Regions from separate parts of the Streptomyces sp. HSG2 genome, predicted to be linked through region 1. Evidence: riboswitches for the same ligand, from Rfam matches in the RefSeq annotation. Region 1 holds a riboswitch; each other region holds the start of a gene.

The links. A riboswitch is a leader RNA that binds a small molecule or an ion and turns the genes downstream of it on or off. The one in region 1 is predicted to bind thiamine pyrophosphate.
Region 2: linked by a shared signal. The riboswitch ahead of JEK78_RS04590 (thiamine ABC transporter substrate-binding protein) and the one ahead of thiC (phosphomethylpyrimidine synthase ThiC) in region 1 are both predicted to bind thiamine pyrophosphate.
Region 3: linked by a shared signal. The riboswitch ahead of thiO (glycine oxidase ThiO) and the one ahead of thiC (phosphomethylpyrimidine synthase ThiC) in region 1 are both predicted to bind thiamine pyrophosphate.

Annotation. Positions count from the first base shown of each region.
Region 1 is NZ_CP066801.1:2,612,190-2,618,289, reverse strand. Features, by position in the region: gene JEK78_RS11005 (hypothetical protein) at 1-409, shown strand, start outside; gene thiC (phosphomethylpyrimidine synthase ThiC) at 473-2,299, opposite strand; TPP riboswitch at 2,292-2,480, opposite strand; gene JEK78_RS10995 (YibE/F family protein) at 2,552-4,132, shown strand; gene JEK78_RS10990 (SsgA family sporulation/cell division regulator) at 4,178-4,615, opposite strand; gene JEK78_RS10985 (IclR family transcriptional regulator C-terminal domain-containing protein) at 4,714-5,427, opposite strand; gene JEK78_RS10980 (DUF5326 family protein) at 5,819-6,031, opposite strand.
Region 2 is NZ_CP066801.1:1,171,332-1,177,431, forward strand. Features, by position in the region: gene JEK78_RS04585 (iron ABC transporter permease) at 1-1,253, opposite strand, end outside; gene JEK78_RS04590 (thiamine ABC transporter substrate-binding protein) at 1,217-2,308, opposite strand; TPP riboswitch at 2,384-2,489, opposite strand; gene rlmN (23S rRNA (adenine(2503)-C(2))-methyltransferase RlmN) at 2,543-3,649, opposite strand; gene JEK78_RS04600 (phosphatidate cytidylyltransferase) at 3,835-4,926, opposite strand; gene frr (ribosome recycling factor) at 4,926-5,483, opposite strand; gene pyrH (UMP kinase) at 5,623-6,100, opposite strand, start outside.
Region 3 is NZ_CP066801.1:4,113,817-4,119,916, forward strand. Features, by position in the region: gene pknB (Stk1 family PASTA domain-containing Ser/Thr kinase) at 1-311, opposite strand, end outside; gene JEK78_RS17800 (thiazole synthase) at 438-1,232, opposite strand; gene thiS (sulfur carrier protein ThiS) at 1,236-1,463, opposite strand; gene thiO (glycine oxidase ThiO) at 1,460-2,680, opposite strand; TPP riboswitch at 2,678-2,789, opposite strand; gene JEK78_RS17815 (FAD-dependent oxidoreductase) at 3,053-4,225, shown strand; gene JEK78_RS17820 (Rv2175c family DNA-binding protein) at 4,397-4,762, shown strand; gene thiE (thiamine phosphate synthase) at 4,890-5,555, shown strand; gene metF (methylenetetrahydrofolate reductase [NAD(P)H]) at 5,782-6,100, shown strand, end outside.

The sequences.
Region 1 (6,100 bases):
CGCGAATGCCATGATCACCGCAGGCTGGGTGTTCACGTCGTCGACCGCGGTGGCCATCCTGGCGGCCTCCGCCGGGCTGCTGCTCACGGCGCTGCGCAACCGGCCGTCCGCCGAGGCCCGCCGCTACGTCGAACTCGACACCCGCCTGGCCTCGGCACGTGACGCCTGGCGCGAGGCCCTGTTGGAACGCGGCATCATCCCCTTCCTCCGGGATGCCCGGGAAGCCCCGGCCTCGGAAGCACGCGCCCCGACATCCCCGCCCCCTCGGGGGCGCGTCCCCCACCTGGGCTACCATCGCCCGGGTTTCAGCACGCCGGGCGACGGCACCTCCCCGGCCTACCGCCCGCGCTACTCCAGTCCGGACTACTCCAGTCCGGACTTCGGCGGTCCCGACCACCCCCCGGAGTGATCGACCTCGCCCGCGCGGCGGGGCAAGGGCGTCCCCGACGCGCGGGAGAGACCCGCGTCCTCCTCAGTCGGCCAGCGGCAGATACACCCGGTTTCCCGCTTCCGCGAACTCCCTGGACTTCTGCAGCATCCCGGCCGCCACCTCCTCCGCCGTGGCGCCCGCGGCCGAGGCACCGCCGAACTGCTCCGTGATGCTGTGACTGATCTTCATCGAGCAGAACTTCGGGCCGCACATGGAGCAGAAGTGGGCCGTCTTGGCAGGCTCCGCGGGCAGCGTCTCGTCATGGAACTCCCGCGCCGTGTCCGGATCGAGAGCCAGATTGAACTGGTCCTCCCAGCGGAACTCGAAGCGCGCGTCCGACAGGGCGTCATCCCACCGCTGAGCGCCGGGGTGGCCCTTCGCCAGGTCGGCCGCGTGAGCCGCGATCTTGTAGGTGATGACGCCGGTCTTGACGTCATCGCGGTTGGGCAGGCCCAGGTGCTCCTTGGGCGTGACGTAGCAGAGCATCGCCGTGCCCCACCACGCGATCATCGCCGCGCCGATTCCGGAAGTGATGTGGTCGTACCCCGGCGCCACATCGGTCGTCAGCGGACCGAGCGTGTAGAAGGGGGCTTCCTCGCAGACGTCCTGCTGGAGATCGATATTCTCCTTGATCTTGTGCATCGGCACATGCCCGGGGCCCTCGATCATGGTCTGCACGTGAAAGCGCTTGGCGATGCGGTTGAGTTCGCCCAGCGTCTCCAACTCGGCGAACTGCGCCCGGTCGTTGGCATCCGCGATGGATCCGGGCCGAAGACCGTCACCGAGCGAGTAGGTGACATCGTAGGCGGCGAGAATCTCGCAGAGCTCCTCGAAATTCTCGTAGAGGAAGGACTCCTTGTGGTGCGCCAGGCACCACGCCGCCATGATCGACCCTCCGCGCGAGACGATGCCCGTCTTGCGGTTGGCGGTGAGCGGTACGTACGGCAGCCGCACCCCCGCGTGGACGGTCATGTAGTCGACGCCTTGCTCTGCCTGCTCGACGACCGTGTCCTTGTAGATCTCCCAGGTCAGCTCCTCGGCCCTGCCGTCGACCTTCTCCAGCGCCTGGTAGAGGGGCACCGTGCCGATGGGCACCGGCGAATTGCGCAGCACCCACTCGCGCGTGGTGTGGATGTTGCGTCCGGTGGAGAGGTCCATCACGGTGTCGGCACCCCAACGGGTGGCCCAGGTCATCTTCTCCACCTCCTCCTCGATGGAGGAGGTCACCGCCGAGTTGCCGATGTTGGCGTTGACCTTCACCAGGAACCGCTTGCCGATGATCATCGGCTCGATCTCCGGATGGTTCACGTTGGCCGGCAGGACGGCGCGCCCGGCGGCGATCTCGGTGCGCACCACCTCCGGGGAGACGTCCTCCCGAAGGGCGACGTACTCCATCTCCGGGGTGATCTCGCCGCGGCGCGCGTAGGCCAGCTGACTGACCGGACGGCCGTCGCGGCCTCGGCGGGGCAGCCGCGGACGCCCCGGGAACACCGCGTCGAGGTTGCGCAGCCCACCACGCGGTGAGGTGTGCCGGATCCCGTCGTCCTCGGGCCGGACGGGGCGCCCGGCGTATTCGGTCGTGTCGCCCCGAGCGATGATCCAGTTCTCCCGGAGCGGAGGCAGGCCCCTGCGGACATCGGTGTCCGCGAGCGGATCGGTGTAAGGGCCGGAGGTGTCGTAGAGCGAGACCGAACGCCCGTTGGTGAGATGCACCTGTCGGACGGGCACGCGCAGGTCGGGGCGGGAGCCCTCGACGTACGCCTTGTGCCAGCCGATCGGTTTCCCGGCGTCGCCGTCGGAGGAGGACGGCGACTCGGGGGTCTGCTGCTGGTCGGTGGAGGCAAGCGTGTGTGCGTCCTCGGTGGTCATGAGACCTACTCCCTACGCCGGCATTACCCGGTAACAGGTTCGGCGGTCGACGCAGCGTCGCCCGTCCGCGGCGCATCGTGGGATATGTCACCCGTAGCCGGTGAGGTTTCCCGTGAAACGTCGCTTCGACGGAGGTCAGCGCCCTCTCAGCCCGGTGCTCCGAGCTCCCGCGTGTACAAAGCGGTCCATACGCTAGCGCCAATCCGGGCGCGGTGAACAGAGGGCCCCCGAGCTTCTTGCGATGATCGGCCTGTGACCACGACGCAGCCTTCACCCCAGCCCCCGCCCGAAGGCAGCCGCGGGCCGGGGCCCGACACCGACGCTCCACGGGACGTCCGGGGAACGGTCGACGGCCACGCTTCCGACGGACCGCTCCTCGACGGGGGTGCGCGTCCCCCGTCGCCGCCGGGCCCGGAAACCGCGATCGGCCGGGGGCTGGGCACCGACGGCCTTCCCCGGGACCACGAGTCGCGTCGCGCCCCCGGGCGGGAAGCGGGGCACGGTCGGCAGAGGACGCACGAGGGGCACGGTCACGGAGGGCATGGACACAGCCATGCGCACGGCCCCGCCACGCCCGTCTCGCGTCACCTGCGCAGGGTCATCGCCGCGGTACTCATCCCCTTCGCGGCGGCCGCGGCGGCCGGACTGCTCGTGCTCTGGCCGGGAGGTGCCCCGCCCCACGAACGCACCGGAGTCGGCTTCGACCGACAGACCCAGCGGGCCACGGTCGTCGAAGTCGTCGAAGTGGCGTGCGCGGACCTCGCCTCCTCCGGGGTTCCTCCCACCGGCGACACCTCCACCGCTTCCGGGTCGGCGGCCGTGGAGCGCGACAAGGGCGTCTGCGACAGAGCGACGATCCGAGTGGACACCGGCGGCGACACGGGGCGCACCTTCACCGAGATCGTCCAACCCGACCAGCCCAGACAACTCAGCCAGGGGCAGCGGGTCGTCGTCGCCTACGAGCCGTCCGCCCCCGAGGACCTGCAGTACGCGGTCACCGACATCGACCGACGGCTGCCGATGACGCTGCTCGCGGGCATTTTCGCCTTGGCCGTCGTGGTCGTCGGACGGCTCCGCGGTCTGATGGCCCTGCTCTCCTTGGCCATCAGCTTCCTGGTACTGAACTTCTTCATCCTGCCCGCGATTCTCCAGGGATCGAATCCGCTGCTCGTGGCCGTGGTCGGCGCCGCCGTGATCATGTTGATCGCCCTCTACCTGTGCCACGGGCTCTCCGCCCGCACCTCGGTGGCGGTCCTGGGCACCCTCGTCTCGCTGCTGCTGATCGGGGTGTTGGGGTCGCTCTTCATCGGCTGGGCGGCGCTGACCGGCGACACGGACGACAACACCGGGCTCATCCACGGTCTGTATCCGTCCATAGACATGAGCGGCCTGCTCCTCGCCGGCATCATCATCGGATCCCTCGGCGTCCTGGACGACGTCACGGTCACGCAGACCTCGGCCGTCTGGGAACTGCACGACGCCAACCCGACCATGGGCTGGCGCCAGTTGTACCGAGCGGGGATCCGTATCGGCCGCGATCACATCGCGTCCGTCGTCAACACGCTCGTTCTCGCCTACGCGGGCGCGGCCCTCCCGCTCCTGCTGCTGTTCTCCATCGCGCAGAGCAGCGTGGGAACCGTCGCCAACAGTGAACTGGTGGCCGAGGAGATCGTGCGGACCCTTGTCGGGTCGATCGGGCTGGTGGCCTCGGTACCGGTGACCACGGCCCTGGCGGCGCTCGTCGTGTCGGCCGACCGCGCCCGGACCACCGAAGGAAGGATCGGAGGAGGCAAGGTCGTTCGGGGCGGACGGGGCCGTCGCCGCAAGCGATGAGACACCCCCTGCGGCGGGGCGAACCACTCCGCCCCCGCCGCACGCTCAGCCCGCGCTCTGCTCCTCCGCGAGGATGCGGTCGAGGGCCTCCTCCAAGTGAGCGTCGAAATCCGCGAGCGCGCCCTCCTGTCCCAGAGGCACCAGCTTGTCGGTACGGTCGAGGAACGCGACCAGAGGTGCGGCGGAGGAGCGGAAGACAGCCTGGTCACCACCGACCTGAAGACGAATCACCACCTCCGCCAAGGGCTCCGGCTCGACCGGCGCCACCCGGACGTCACCGTCGCCACTGGGCCGCCCCACCCCGTCGATGAGCAGCTCACGGCCGAAGGCCCAGGTCACCGGCGCATCGCCGGGCAGGTGGAACGTGAGGCGGACGGCGTAGGGATCACCCGTCTCGTAACGCAGCTCCACCGGGATACGGAAGGTGAGTTCCTCGGACACGAGAAAACTCATCATGACCTCTGCCTGTACGGACTGGTGCATCGCCTACCCCGTCTTCGCCGTGGACTGGCCGGGAATCAAACCTCTGACACTGGTGGCATCTTGCTGAACGTACACACCAGATCACAAGGAGTAAGTTTTCAGATACTGAGAACGAGGGCCAGCGACCCCAGGCGCCGCCGCGCCTCCCTCCGCAACCGCAGCACCGCGGGCAACAACCGGTCGGATTCGTGGGCGGGGACGGAGAGGCCCACCGCCGCCACCGAGGCGCCGGCGACGAGAGGAAGCGCCGCACAGACCGTCCCGAGGGCGTACTCCTCGTGTTCGACCGCCGCCCCCGCACGTCGCACGGCGTGCAGTCTTCGACGAAGCCGCCGCTCGTCACGCACGGTGTACCGAGTGATCGTCCGCACCGGATGGCGCGCGAGGTGGTCCTGTCGACTCTCGGCGTCCAACTGCGCCATCAGACACAGACCGAGCGCGTGCGCGTGCCCGGTCTCGCGGAAGGCGGCCCACTCCGCGACCGCCGGGTGGTCCACGGTGTCCGCGACACGGACGACCTCGATCTCGCCCTCGCGGTAGCGCGCGTAGTACACCGGCGCCCCGACGGCGTCACGCCAGTCCGTGAGTATCTCGTCCAGCGTGCCGCGACGTTTCTGCTGGGCCCCGCGGCTCGTGAGCCGCTCGACAGCCTCCCCCAGGAAGAACAACCCCTTGTCCCGCCGCAGATAGCCCTCGTGAGCGAGCGTGCGCAACAGGTGGTAGGCGGTGGGGAGGGCCAGGCCGGTCTCGCGCGCCAATTGTTTGGCGGGCGCTCCACACGGATGCTCGGCGACCCGCTCCAGCAGCCTCATCGCCCGCTGCACGGATCCGATGAGCGTGCCCGCCGATCCCCCGCCTCGGGGCCCCGCGGGGGACGGAACCGCACGGGGCACTCGGGGCACCTGGGGGAGGGGCGGGCCCGCGCCCGCCCGCTCGCCGCCCCCCTCGGGAGACGAACGAGGCCGCGCGGGCAGGGAACGCCGGGGGACGGATGCGTGTCGAGCCGTGGTCAAGGTCGCTCCCGAAGCGCGAGGGGGCAGCCGGTGCGGGGAACACGGAGGAGGGTGTGCACACCGCCCGCGGGTTTGTCCCGCAGCTTCGGACTCTAACCGCCTGTCACCGGATGAACACGACCCGTACGCCAAACTTCCCCCGCGCGAGGGAACCGACGCTCCGCGTCACCACGCCCCTTCCCCGGGGCCCTCACCAGTCCCCGCGCGAGGAGGAACCCGCGGTGAACTTCCGAACCACGTAGACCAGCCCTCCGACCAGCGCCACGAACAACAGAAGCTTGAACAGGACACCGACAACGAACCCCAGCACGTTGACGATCAGACCGCCGAACACGACCAGGGCGATAAGGGGCACCGCGATCCACGTCACCCACCACGGCAGCCCCGCGAAGAACTCTCGCATCGTCTCGTCCTCACCTCTCCACCCGCCCCGCACTCCGGCGTAGCGGCGCGCCGGGTCGGATCCCGTGGG
Region 2 (6,100 bases), 1.4 Mb from region 1:
TCCAAGGCGATCAGGAAACCGAACCCGACGGTCACCGCCGAGATCCCGAGCGGCAGCATCAGCAGCGCGTCGAGGCCACGCACCCATCGGCCGGCCTCCCGGCGGGCCAGGGCGGCGGCGGCGAGACCCCCGATCGACACCGCGAGGGCGGTGGCGACGGCGGCGAAGCGCAGGGAGTTGCCCACCGCCTCGATGGGGGGCACGAGGAAGGCACCGCCGTCCTCGCGGGTCAGGGCCCGGTAATAGCCCCACGCGGGGGCCCGCAAGGAGCGCCGCACCAGCACTCCGAGCGGCAGCAGTATCAGGGCGACCACGGTGGCCAGGACGGAGACCAGCAGAGCCCATTGCCCGACGCCTCGGGGGCGACTCGCGGTGACCGCCGCGTCCACGAGGGTCAGGGCGGTCTCCCGGCGGCGGACGGTCGCCGCGTGGACGGCGAGGATCGAGGCGACCGCGGCGAACTGCACCAGAGTCAGGACGGCGGCGGTCGTCAGGTCGAACGCCTGGGAGGTCTGACGGTAGATCTCCACCTCCAACGTGGCGAAGGTGGGACCGCCGAGGATCTGCACGACCCCGAAGGAGGTGAAGGTGAACAGGAAGACCATGAGCGAGGCGGCGCCGACGGCGGGCGCGAGCGCGGGGAGCGTGATCGTGCGCCAGGCCCGGCTGCGCGAGGCCCCCAGCATCCTGGCGGCCTCCTCCTGCCGAGGGTCCAGTTGGGACCAGAGACCACCGACCGTGCGGACGACGACGGCGTAGTTGAAGAACACGTGTGCCAAGAGGATCGCCCAGACCGTCGTGTCCAGCCGCACTCCCCACAGATCGTCCAGGAGACCTCCCCGACCGACGAGGGCGAGGAACGCCGTGCCGACGACCACGGTGGGAAGGACGAAGGGAATGGTGACCACCGCCCGCAGCAGCCGCTTGCCGGGGAAGTCCAGGCGGGCGAACACGTACGCGCCGGGCAGGGCGATCAACAGCGTGAGCGCCGTGGAGGCCGACGCCTGCCAGGTGGTGAACCAGAGCACACCCCGGATTCCGGGATCGGCGACGACCTCCCCGATCCGGCCCAACTCCCAGAAGCCCTCGGGGCGCAGTCCCCGCGCGACGATGGCGGCCACCGGATAGGCGAAGAACACCCCGAAGAACAGCACGGGGAGGATCATCAGCGCCAGGCGTGCGCGGTCCCCCCGTGACCGCCGACCGTCCGTCGCGGCTACCTGAGGACCAGCGACGTCCACGACTTGACCCATGCGTCGCGGTGCTCGGCGATCTCCTCCGGATCCATGGTCCGGGGGTTCGCGACCGGAGGACCGTGCTCGGCGAACGCCTCGGGTATCCGAGCGTCCTCCCGGACCGGGTACACGAACATGTTCAGTGGCATGTCCTCCTGGAAGGTCCGCCCCACGAGGAAGTCGAGGAGAGCCTTGCCGCCCTCGGGGTTCGCCGCGTTGGCCAGCAGTCCCGCGTACTCGATCTGTCGGAAGCAGGTGCCCGTCGCGACTCCGGTGGGGGCCGTGTCCGGCTGCGGGTCGGCGAAGATCACCTCGGCGGGCGGAGAGGAGGCGTAGGAGACCACGAGCGGGCGCTCTCCACCGGCCTGACGCCCTCCGGCGGAACCGGAGAACTCCTCGTTGTAGGCCTGTTCCCAGCCGTCCACGACTTTCACGCCGTTGTCGCGCAGCTTCTCCCAGTAGTCCGACCATCCGGTCTCGCCGTATTCGGCGGCCGTCGCCAGGAGGAAGCCCAGCCCCGGGGAGGAGGTGGCCGCGTTCTCGGTGACGAGGAGATCCTTGTACTCGGGATCGACCAGGTCGTCGAGGGTGTCGGGCGGCGGCGTCCCGCGTTCGTCGAAGTAGGCCTTGTCGTAGTTGACGCAGACGTCCCCGGTGTCGACGGGCGTCACGCGACGCTCCTCCTCGTCGACGCGGTACTCGGGCAGCACCCGGTCGATCCCCTCGGCCTCGTACGACTGGAACAGGCCGTTCTCCAGGGCTCTGGACAACAGCGTGTTGTCGACCCCGAAGAAGACGTCGCCCTGGGGGTTGTCCTTGGTCAGGATCGCCTTGTTCACGGCCTGCCCGGCGTCGCCGTCCTCCAGGACGCGCAAGCGGTATCCGGAGGTCTTCTCGAACTCGGCGACCACGTCGTCGGATACCGCCCACGAGCCGTGGCTCACGAGCGTGACGGTCGACCGCTGGCCGTCCGCCTCGTCGGCGGCGTCTCCGGACGCGCCACAGGCGACCAGCCCGCAGGCCATGCCGAGTGCGCCGAGCGCCGCGACCCATCGCTTGTCGGTGTTCCCCACTGCTTCCTCCCGGGTGACCAGGAGAAGACGCGGCCCCGCCCGGCACCCACGACGGGTCCGGGTGGGACGCAACAGCTCGAGCGGTGACCGATCTCCCTACCCAGAATGACCTGGGCCAGGTTCGGAGGGTCTGCGGCCGATGCCGCACTCTCAGCGCTGTGGCGCTCCCCTGTCGGAATATGAAGATGGTCGGACGGGTGACCCGTCCGCCGAGGTGCCCTCGGACCGGCCACCCTACCTCTCGGTCGCGGCCAGCTGACCACAGGCCCCGTCGATCTCCTGCCCTCGGGTGTCACGGATCGTCACCGGCACCCCATGGGCGGCGACGGCCTCGACGAACGCCTTCTCGTCCTCGGGACGGGACGCGGTCCAGCGGGAACCCGGCGTCGGGTTGAGCGGGATCAGGTTGACGTGCACCGGTCTTCCCTTGAGTAGCCGGCCCAGGCGGTCGCCCCGCCACGCCTGGTCGTTGACGTCCCGGATCAGCGCGTACTCGATCGACAGCCGCCGTCCGGACCTCGCGCCGTAGGCGAAGCCCGCGTCCAGCACCTCGCGCACCCTCCACCGGGTGTTCACGGGGACGAGGGTGTCGCGCAACTCGTCGTCGGGCGCGTGGAGCGAGATCGCCAGCCGGCAGGTGAGACCCTCGTCGGCGAAGCGGTGGATCGCGGGAACCAGGCCCACCGTCGAGACCGTGATGCCACGCTGGGACAGCCCGAGGCCATCCGGTTCCCGGTCGGTGAGCCGCCGGATCGCGCCGACGACGCGCGAGTAGTTGGCGAGTGGCTCGCCCATGCCCATGAAGACGATGTTGGACAGTCGCGCGGGCCCCCCGGGCACCTCGCCGTCCCGCAGGGCGCGCACCCCGTCGACGATCTGGTGGACGATCTCCGCGGTGGAGAGGTTGCGGTCCAGACCGGCCTGACCGGTGGCGCAGAACGGGCAGTTCATGCCACACCCCGCCTGCGAGCTGACGCACATGGTGACCCGGTCGGGGTAGCGCATCAACACGGACTCCACCAAGGTCCCGTCGAACAGACGCCAGAGGGTCTTGCGCGTGGTGCCCGCGTCGGTGGACAGATGGCGGACCACCGTCATCAGTTCGGGCAGCAAGGCCTCACGCAGCCGCGCACGCGAACCGGCCGGGATGTCGGTCCACCGCTCCGGCTCGGGCGCGTAGCGCGCGAAGTAGTGTCGCGACAGCTGCTTGGCGCGGAACGGCTTCTCGCCGAGGGCGGCGACCGCCTCCCCACGCTCGGCGGGCGACAGGTCGGCGAGGTGCCGCGGCGGCTTCTTGGCTCCGCGGGGGGCGACGAATGTGAGCTCTCCGGGCTTGGGCATGGTCGTACCAGTGTCGCAGATCCCCACCGATGCACCGGACGGGTCCCGGGTGCCCTCCGCGACGGCGCCGACGCACCCCACGGCGGCCTATTCGTCACGCCCCGGGGGCAGGCACCCTGAAGAGCCACGAGGCCGCTGCCGGTGTTCGGTGACGGCACACGGGACGAGCCGACCTCTCGGCGCGGTCAGCCGCCGACGAAGATCACCAGGAGCAGCCACACCACCGGCGCCGTCGGGAGCAGGGAGTCGAGCCGGTCCATGATGCCGCCGTGCCCGGGCAGCAGCGAGCCCATGTCCTTGATGCCGAGGTCCCTCTTGATCATCGATTCGCAGAGATCACCGAGAGTGGCGCTGACCGCGACCGCCAGGCCCAGGACCAACCCCTGCCACCAGCGGCCCCCGTCGATCAGGAACTGCGTGCACAGTGCCCCGACCACCATCGCGAAGGCCACCGCGCCCAGCAGCCCCTCGCGGGTCTTGCCGGGGCTGATCCGGGGGGCCAGCTTGGTGGTGCCGAAGCGCCAGCCCACGGCGTATGCCCCGGTGTCGCTCACGACGGTGAGCAGCAGGAAGGTCAGGACCCTCCACGGTCCGTCCTCGGCGGTCAGCATCAACGCGACGAAGGTCGCGAGGAAAGGCACGTAGAAGGCGGCGAAGACACCGGCCGTGACGTCCCTCAGGTAATTCTCGGGAGGTTCGGTCATACGCCAGACGAAGACCGCAAGGGCCGTCAACGCCATGGCCACCCAGGCACCGTCGGCACCCCGGGCGTATCCGGCGACCACCATCGCCGCACCACCGACGGCCAGCGGCACCAACGGCACCCGAATGCCCCTGCGCTCCCGCAGGCGACGAGCCAGCTCCCACAGCCCGACCACCACCGCCGCCGCGATCACACCGACGAAGACGGCCTTCTGGACGAACAACGACACGATGATGACCGCACCGAGCCCGACGCCCACTCCTATCGCCGCGCCCAGGTCGCGCCCCGCGCTCTTCTTCTGCGGTGCCGGCTGGGACGGAGGCGCCGGGTTCGAGGCGTCGGGCATGGGCTCCGGATTCTGTCGGTCGCCCCGTCCGCCGTCCCGGCGCGCGTCGTACCCGGCGTCCTCGGGCACGCCGGGCACCACGGGCAGCGGGCGGGTGTGCTGAGCGCTGTGCGTAGGGTAAGCGGAATCCACCGGCGGCACCCCGGGGACATGGCCGGGGCGAGGCACCCGTTCGGCGGTCCCCACGTACCCGGTGCCCGTGGGTACGCCCCGGGAAGACTCGTCCATCAGACTTCGAGAAGCTCGGCTTCCTTGTGCTTCAGAAGCTCGTCGACCTGGGCGACGTACTTCGCCGTGGTGTCGTCGAGCTCCTTCTCCGCGCGGCGTCCCTCGTCCTCGCCGACGTCGCCGTCTTTGACCATCTTGTCGATGGCGTCCTTGGCCTTGCGACGGACGGACCTGATCGACACCTTCGCGTCCTCGCCCTTGCCCTTGGCGACCTTGATGTACTCGCGCCGCCTTTCCTCGGTGAGCTCCGGGAACACCACCCGGATGATGTTCCCGTCGTTGCTCGGGTTGACGCCGAGGTCGGAATCGCGGATCGCCTGCTCGATGTTGCGCAGCGCGCTCTTGTCGAAGGGCGTGACGACAGCCATCCGTGGTTCGGGGACCGAGAACGAGGCCAACTGATTGATCGGCGTCATCGCGCCGTAGTAATCGGCCACGATCTTGTTGAACATCGCCGGATGCGCCCGGCCCGTGCGGATCGCGGCGAAGTCCTCCTTGGCGACCAGGACGGCCTTCTCCATCTTCTCCTCGGCCTCGAGGAGGGTCTCTTCGATCACCACTTGCTCCTGCGTCTCTTGAGCGGGCCCGGCCGTCCTCGTGTCGTAACGGCGGCCGGCCGCGTCGCGTCTTGTTCCTGCACCGTTCCCGACCCGCGGGACATTGTCCATCCCCCGAATCGGCGCGGCGGTCTCCGGGTCAGTCCCGACCGCCCTGGTCACCCACCAGCGTGCCGATCTTCTCACCCTTGACGGCGCGCGCGATGTTGCCCTCCTTCAAGAGCTCGAAGACCACGATGGGAAGTCGGTTGTCACGACAGAGCGTGATCGCGGTGGCGTCGGCGACCTTGAGGTCGCGGGTGATGACCTCGCCGTAGCCCAGCGCGTCGAACCTCACGGCGTCCGGGTTGGCCTTCGGATCGGAGTCGTAGACACCGTCCACACCGTTCTTGCCCATGAGGAGCGCTTCGGCGTCGATCTCCAAGGCTCGCTGGGCCGCCGTGGTGTCGGTGGAGAAGTAGGGCATGCCCATGCCCGCGCCGAAGATGACCACGCGGCCCTTCTCCAGGTGACGGACGGCGCGGAGCGGGATGTACGGCTCCGCCACCTGCCCCATGGTGATCGCCGTCTGCACGCGGCAGTCCACGCCCTCCTTCTCCAGGAAGTCCTGGAGCGCC
Region 3 (6,100 bases), 1.5 Mb from region 1:
CGCAGGGTGCACCCGGAGACGTACTCCATGGCCAGGTAGACGTACCCCCCGGCGGTGCCCTGGTCGAAGACCTGCACGACGTTGGGGTGGTCGAGACGGGCGACGGACTTCGCCTCGCGGATGAACCGCTCCACGAACGCCGCGTCGGACGCCAGCGCGGGGTGCATCACCTTCAGCGCGAGCAGACGGTCCAGGCGGGTGTCCACGGCCCGGTAGACCGTGGCCATCCCGCCGACCGCGATCCGCGCGTCGACGCGGTACCTGCCGTCGAGCACCTGCCCGACCAGGGGGTCCCCAAGGGTCGTGTCCACGCGGGTGAGTGTACGAGCCCGCGACCGTGCCGCGCGGCCGTGCCGACGAACGGTGCCGGTACCGCCGCCGACTCGTGACCCTTGTCGGAGCCGGCAGCCGGTGCCGGGGTGGGGCCGCGTGGGACGTCAGAAGGCGGGCCGCTCCGGATCGAGAGCGGCCCGGCCCGCCGACGGGGACGACGCCTCCGCGAAGTGCCGGCGCGGAATCCGCCCCGCGCGCCGGGCCAGGCGGCCGGCCTCCACCGCGTGCCGCATCGCCTCCGCCATCACGACCGGCTCCTGGGCCCGGGTCACCGCAGAGGCCAGCATCACCCCCGCGCAGCCCAGTTCCATGGCCGAGGCCGCGTCGGACGCGGTGCCCGCGCCCGCGTCCAGGATCACCGGCACGCCGGCCCGTTCCACGATCAACTCGAAGTTGTGCGGATTGCGGATGCCCAGGCCGGAGCCGATCGGGGAGCCCAACGGCATGATCGCCGCGCACCCCACGTCCTCCAGCTTCCGCGCCACCACCGGATCGTCGCCGGTGTACGGGAGCACCGTGAACCCCTCGTCCACGAGCGTCTCCGCCGCGTCCAGCAACTCGACCGGGTCCGGGAGCAGCGTCCGCTCGTCGGCGATCACCTCCAGCTTCACCAGGTCGGTCCCGAGGGCCTCACGGGCCAGGCGCGCGGTGAGCACCGCCTCGCCCGCGGTGTAGCAACCGGCCGTGTTCGGCAGCACCCGGATGCCGAGCCGGCGCAGGACCGACAACACCGAGCCGCGCACGGACGGGTCCACGCGCCGCATGGCCACCGTGGTCAGTTCCGTCCCCGAGGCGATCAGGGAACGCTCCAGCACGTCCAGGCTGGGCGCCCCGCCGGTGCCCATGATCAGTCGGGAGGTGTAGGAGACACCGCCCAGGACGAAGGGGTCCTCGGCCATCGGTCAGCCTCCCTGCACGGCGGTCACGACTTCGACGCGGTCGCCGTCGGCCAGTGGCGTGGACGCCCATCGGCCACGCGGGACGACGGTCTCGTTGAGGGCGGCGGCGACACCCGTCGGCGCCTTGGTGAGGGTGGCGACCAGTTCGTCCAGGGCGGTGCCGGGCGGTACCCGGAGCGCCGCCCCGTTGACGGACAGGGTGAGCGGGCGGGTGGCCTTCGAGGTCGTCAACGCGATGTCTCCGGGGTGGCGGTGTCGAAACGTCTCGGGGTGAAGGGGAGGGCCTCCTGCGGCAGCAGGCCCGTCGTCAGGACGTGGGCCATGACGTCCCCGGTGACCGGGGTGAGGAGAACCCCGTTGCGGTGGTGGCCGGTGGCCGCCAGCAGTCCCTCCACCGCGGTCGGGCCGAGCAGCGGGGCGTTGTCCGGGGAGGCGGGGCGCAGGCCGGCCAGGGTCTCCGTCAGTGGAAGCTCCGTGACGCCCGGGACCAGTTCGTGCGCGTCGCGCAGCAGCTCGTACACGCCGCCGGCGGTCACCGTGGTGTCCCAGCCCATCTCCTCGCTGGTGGCGCCCACCACCAGCTCGCCGTTCTCGCGTGGCACCAGGTACACCGGGTTCCCGCGCACCACGGCTCGGACGGTCCGACTCAACAGGGGCGGCGCGTCGGCCGGCATCGCCAGCCGCAGCACCTGCCCCTTGACGGGGCGCACCGGCGGCAGGGCGTGCCGAGGCACGCCGGCCAGCCGGGCGCTCGCGCTCCCTCCGGCGAGCACGGTCCGCCCCGCCCGCAGTGTCGCCCCGTCGTCCGTCACCACACCGGTGGCACGATCCGCGTCCATGGTCAGCCGAAGGGCCCGTGCCCGGTGGAGCGTCACGCCCGCGTGTTCGCAGGCGGTCACGAGCGCCCGTCCCAGGCGCCTCGGGTCGATCTGGTGGTCGCCGTCGACCCGGAGCCCGCCGCGGACCCCGGGAGCCAGCATCGGCTCCAGGCGGCGGCAGTCCCGGCCGGAGAGCCACTCGGCCGACAGGCCGCAGCGCAGTTGCAGGGCGTGCAGGTCCCGCAACAGGGCGCGGTCGTCGGCGTCGCGAGCCACGGCGAGCGTGCCGCACCGGCGATAGCCGGGGTCCTGCCCGGTCGCGTCGAGGAGTTCGGCGGCGAAGGCGGCGTAGCGGCCGGCCGAGGCGAGGTTCAGTGACAGCAAGGTCTCCTCGCCGTAGTGGAGTTCGGTGACGGCGGCCAGCATTCCGGCCGCGACCCGGGCGGCGCCGCCCCCGGGTTCGGGGTCCACCACGGTGGTGAGGAGTCCGCGCTGTGCCGCCCGCCAAGCGGTGACCAGGCCGATGACTCCTCCCCCCACGACGACCACGTCCGGAATCCGTCCGGGGGTCGCCGTCGCGCGCGGGGACGCTTCCGACCTCGCGCGCGAGGACGACGATGAAGACGACATGGGTGTCCAGCCCCTCCCTTCGCCGGCATGACCCGGATCAGGTGCGTACGGTCGGAGGCCGCCAGCCTCCCTCTCAGCCCGGTGCGTCCGGGCTCCCGCGAGTGCTCTACCGTGGCCACCCTAGCCGTTGGCCCCGCTCGTCGGTAAGGGAGTGCCCCTCATGGCCCGTTCGTCGCACGGACTCCTCCCCGCGGCCGATCGGCCGCACGGGAGCCCGGGACCCCGCACTCCCCTCGCCGGCCGCGCGTCGGCGGGGGCCTCGGGCATCCCGGGCCGTCACTCGGCGGGGTGTTGCCGTCCGGCGCCGGGTCTCCTCTCCGGAGCGATCCGTTGAGCGGGCGTCCGGAGCGGGTGGTCGTGGTCGGAGCGGGCATGGCCGGGGTGCGGACGGCGGTGGCCCTCCGTGAGGGGGGCTTTCGCGGGGACGTCACGCTGATCGGCGCCGAGCCGCATCGACCCTACGATCGTCCGCCGCTGTCCAAGGCCGTCCTGTCGGGCGGTGCGGAGGGGGCGGCCTTCGACGTCGACTTCGAGGCCCTGGCGATCGACCTGCGACTGGGCCGCGAGGCGCTCGGCGTCCGGGTCGACGACCACGTGCTGGAAACCGACGGGGGCCCCGTTCCCTACGACGTCCTCGTGTTGGCGACCGGGGCGAGGGCCGCCCGCCTGCCCGGCACCGACGGCGTCCCGGACGTACACCTGCTGCGGACCCTCGACGACGCCGAGCGCCTTCGGCCGGTCCTCGCCGCCCGCCACGACGTCGTCGTGGTCGGCGCCGGCTGGATCGGCGCCGAGTTCGCCACCGCCGCGCGCGAGGCGGGATGCGAGGTGACCGTCCTGGAGGCGGCGGACCACCCGCTGGCCGAGGTGCTCCCCGCCGAGGTGGCCGCGCCGATGGCCGACTGGTACGCGCGTGCCGGGGCGGTGTTGCGGACCGGGGCCCGGGTCGCCCGCGTCGAGCCCGGGACGGTGGTCCTCGGGGACGGCACCCGGGTGGCCGCCCGGGCGGTGGTGGTCGGGATCGGAGCACGTCCGGCCACCGATTGGCTGACCGGATCCGGGATCGCGTTGGGCGGGCGGGGCGAGGTGACGGCGGACGATCGGCTGCGCGCGAGCGCGCCGGACGTGTACGCGGTCGGCGACTGCGTCTCCTTTCCCTCCGCCCGCTTCGGCGAGCGGTTGTCCGTGCACCACTGGGACAACGCGCTCCAAGGGCCGACGACCGTCGCCGCGGGCATCCTCGCCGACACGCGGGACGCGGCCCCCGCCTACGACCCCGTCCCGTACTTCTGGTCGGAGCAGTTCGGCCGGTACGTCCAGTACGCCGGCCACCACACGCCGGACGACACCCCGCTGTGGCGGGGCGATCCGTCCGACGACGCGTGGACGGTCTGCTGGACGCGCGGGGAGCGTCTGGTCGCGGTCCTCGCCGTGGGGCGCCCCCGGGATCTGGCCCAGGGGCGGCGCCTCATCGCCTCCTCCTCACGCGTGGTCCCGGGTGTCCTCGCCGATCCGGCCACGCAGCTGAAGGCCGCGGCCCGCTGAAGGCCGCTGCCGGGGCCGACTCGGGCGAGCCGCGACACGGGGCCCGGGCGGCGCTCGGGCCGTCGGGCGGTCGCGAGCCGGCTGCCCGTCGGGGCCACCGATGGCGTGACGTCCCGCCGCCTCGGCAGGGTCCGGTTTCCGACTGTCGGCGCCGGATGGCAGTCTGGGGGCGTGACCGAGATTGACACGAAGATCGACGCTCTCGTCCCCGCCTGGCTCACCCTGCCCGACATCGCCGAGATGCTGGGCGTCGAGGTGACCCGCGTCCGGCAGCTGGTCAAGGAGGGCCAGCTCATCGCCGTCCGCCGAGGCGAGAACCGCGCGCTGCACGTACCGGCCGCCTTCATCGACGGCGACCGGGTGGTGAAGGGCCTGTCCGGCACGCTCACACTGCTGCGGGATGACGGCTTCACGGTCGAGGAGATGCTGGAGTGGCTCTTCACTCCCGACCCGACCCTGCCCGGTACCCCCGCCGAGGCGCTGAGCGAGAATCGCGGCACGGAGGTGAAGCGCCGCGCACAGGCGCTGGCCGTCTGATCCGACCGCCGCCGCGGGCCGGGCACCGCCGTCGTGGGGGTGCCCGGCCCGAGAAGCGCGATCGCCGGACGGCGGCGCGAGGCCGGTGTGCCACCTCCGCCCGACACCGACACAGGGGGGACCCCGCATGTCCGACACCTCGGCCACCGTCCATGACCGCCTCGCCGACGCCCGGCTCTACTTGTGCACGGACGCACGCGAGCGCCAGGGGGACCTTCCCCAGTTCCTGGACGCGGTTCTCGCGGCCGGAGTCGACATCGTCCAGCTCCGGGACAAGGGCATGGAGGCGGCCCGGGAGCTGGACCGTCTGCGGGTGTTCGCCGAGGCCTGCTCCCGGCACGGGAAACTGCTCGCGGTCAACGACCGGGCGGACGTCGCCCACGCCGCGGGCGCCGATGTCCTCCATCTGGGCCAAGGCGACCTGCCCGTCCCCGCGGCGCGCGACGTGCTCGGGGCCGACGTCCTGATCGGCCGGTCCACCCACACCGAGTCCGAGGCCGCCGCCGCGGCCGTCCAGGCCGGTGTGGACTATTTCTGCGTGGGGCCCTGCTGGCCGACGCCCACCAAGCCGGGTCGGCACGCCCCCGGCCTCGACCTCGTGCGGTTCGCCGCCGGGTCGGGCACGCTCCGGCCGTGGTTCGCCATCGGGGGCGTGGATTCGGGCACGATCGACGAGGTGATGGCCGCGGGCGCCCGGCGAGTGGTGGTGGTGCGCGCCATCACCGAGGCCGACGACCCCGGCGCGGCGGCCCGGACGCTGGCAGCGCGGCTGCGGGAGGTACCGCTCCGGTGACCGCCCCCCCGGATTCCGGCGGGGCGAGCCGGTCCCCGTCGGCCGCCGCTCGGGTGGGGGGCGCCGCGCGTCCGCGTGGTCGGTCCTCGGGCATGGGACTGTTCTCCGCCTCGGGAAAGGGCGGTTCTCCGCCCTTCTCGTCCACTCCGTGGACAAGAGTCCGACAATACGGACAAAGTGGCTTCTTAGGGTTGGGGTCCCGGCATCCCCTGGCTAATCTGCCCGTATGGCCCTCGGAACCGCATCGACCAGGACCGACCGCGCGCGCGTCGTCGGCGACATGCTCGCTTCCGGCCGGACCACGTACTCCTTCGAGTTCTGGGCGCCCAAGACCGAGAAGGGCGAGCGGAACCTGTGGAACGCCCTGCGCAGGGTCGAGGCGGTGGCGCCCAGCTTCGTCTCGGTGACCTACGGGGCGGGCGGCTCGACCCGATCCGGCACCGTCCGCGCCACCGAGCTGATCGCGTCCGACACCACGCTCACGCCGGTCGCCCATCTCACCGCCGTCGGCCACTCCGTCGCCGAGCTGCGCAACATCATCGGCC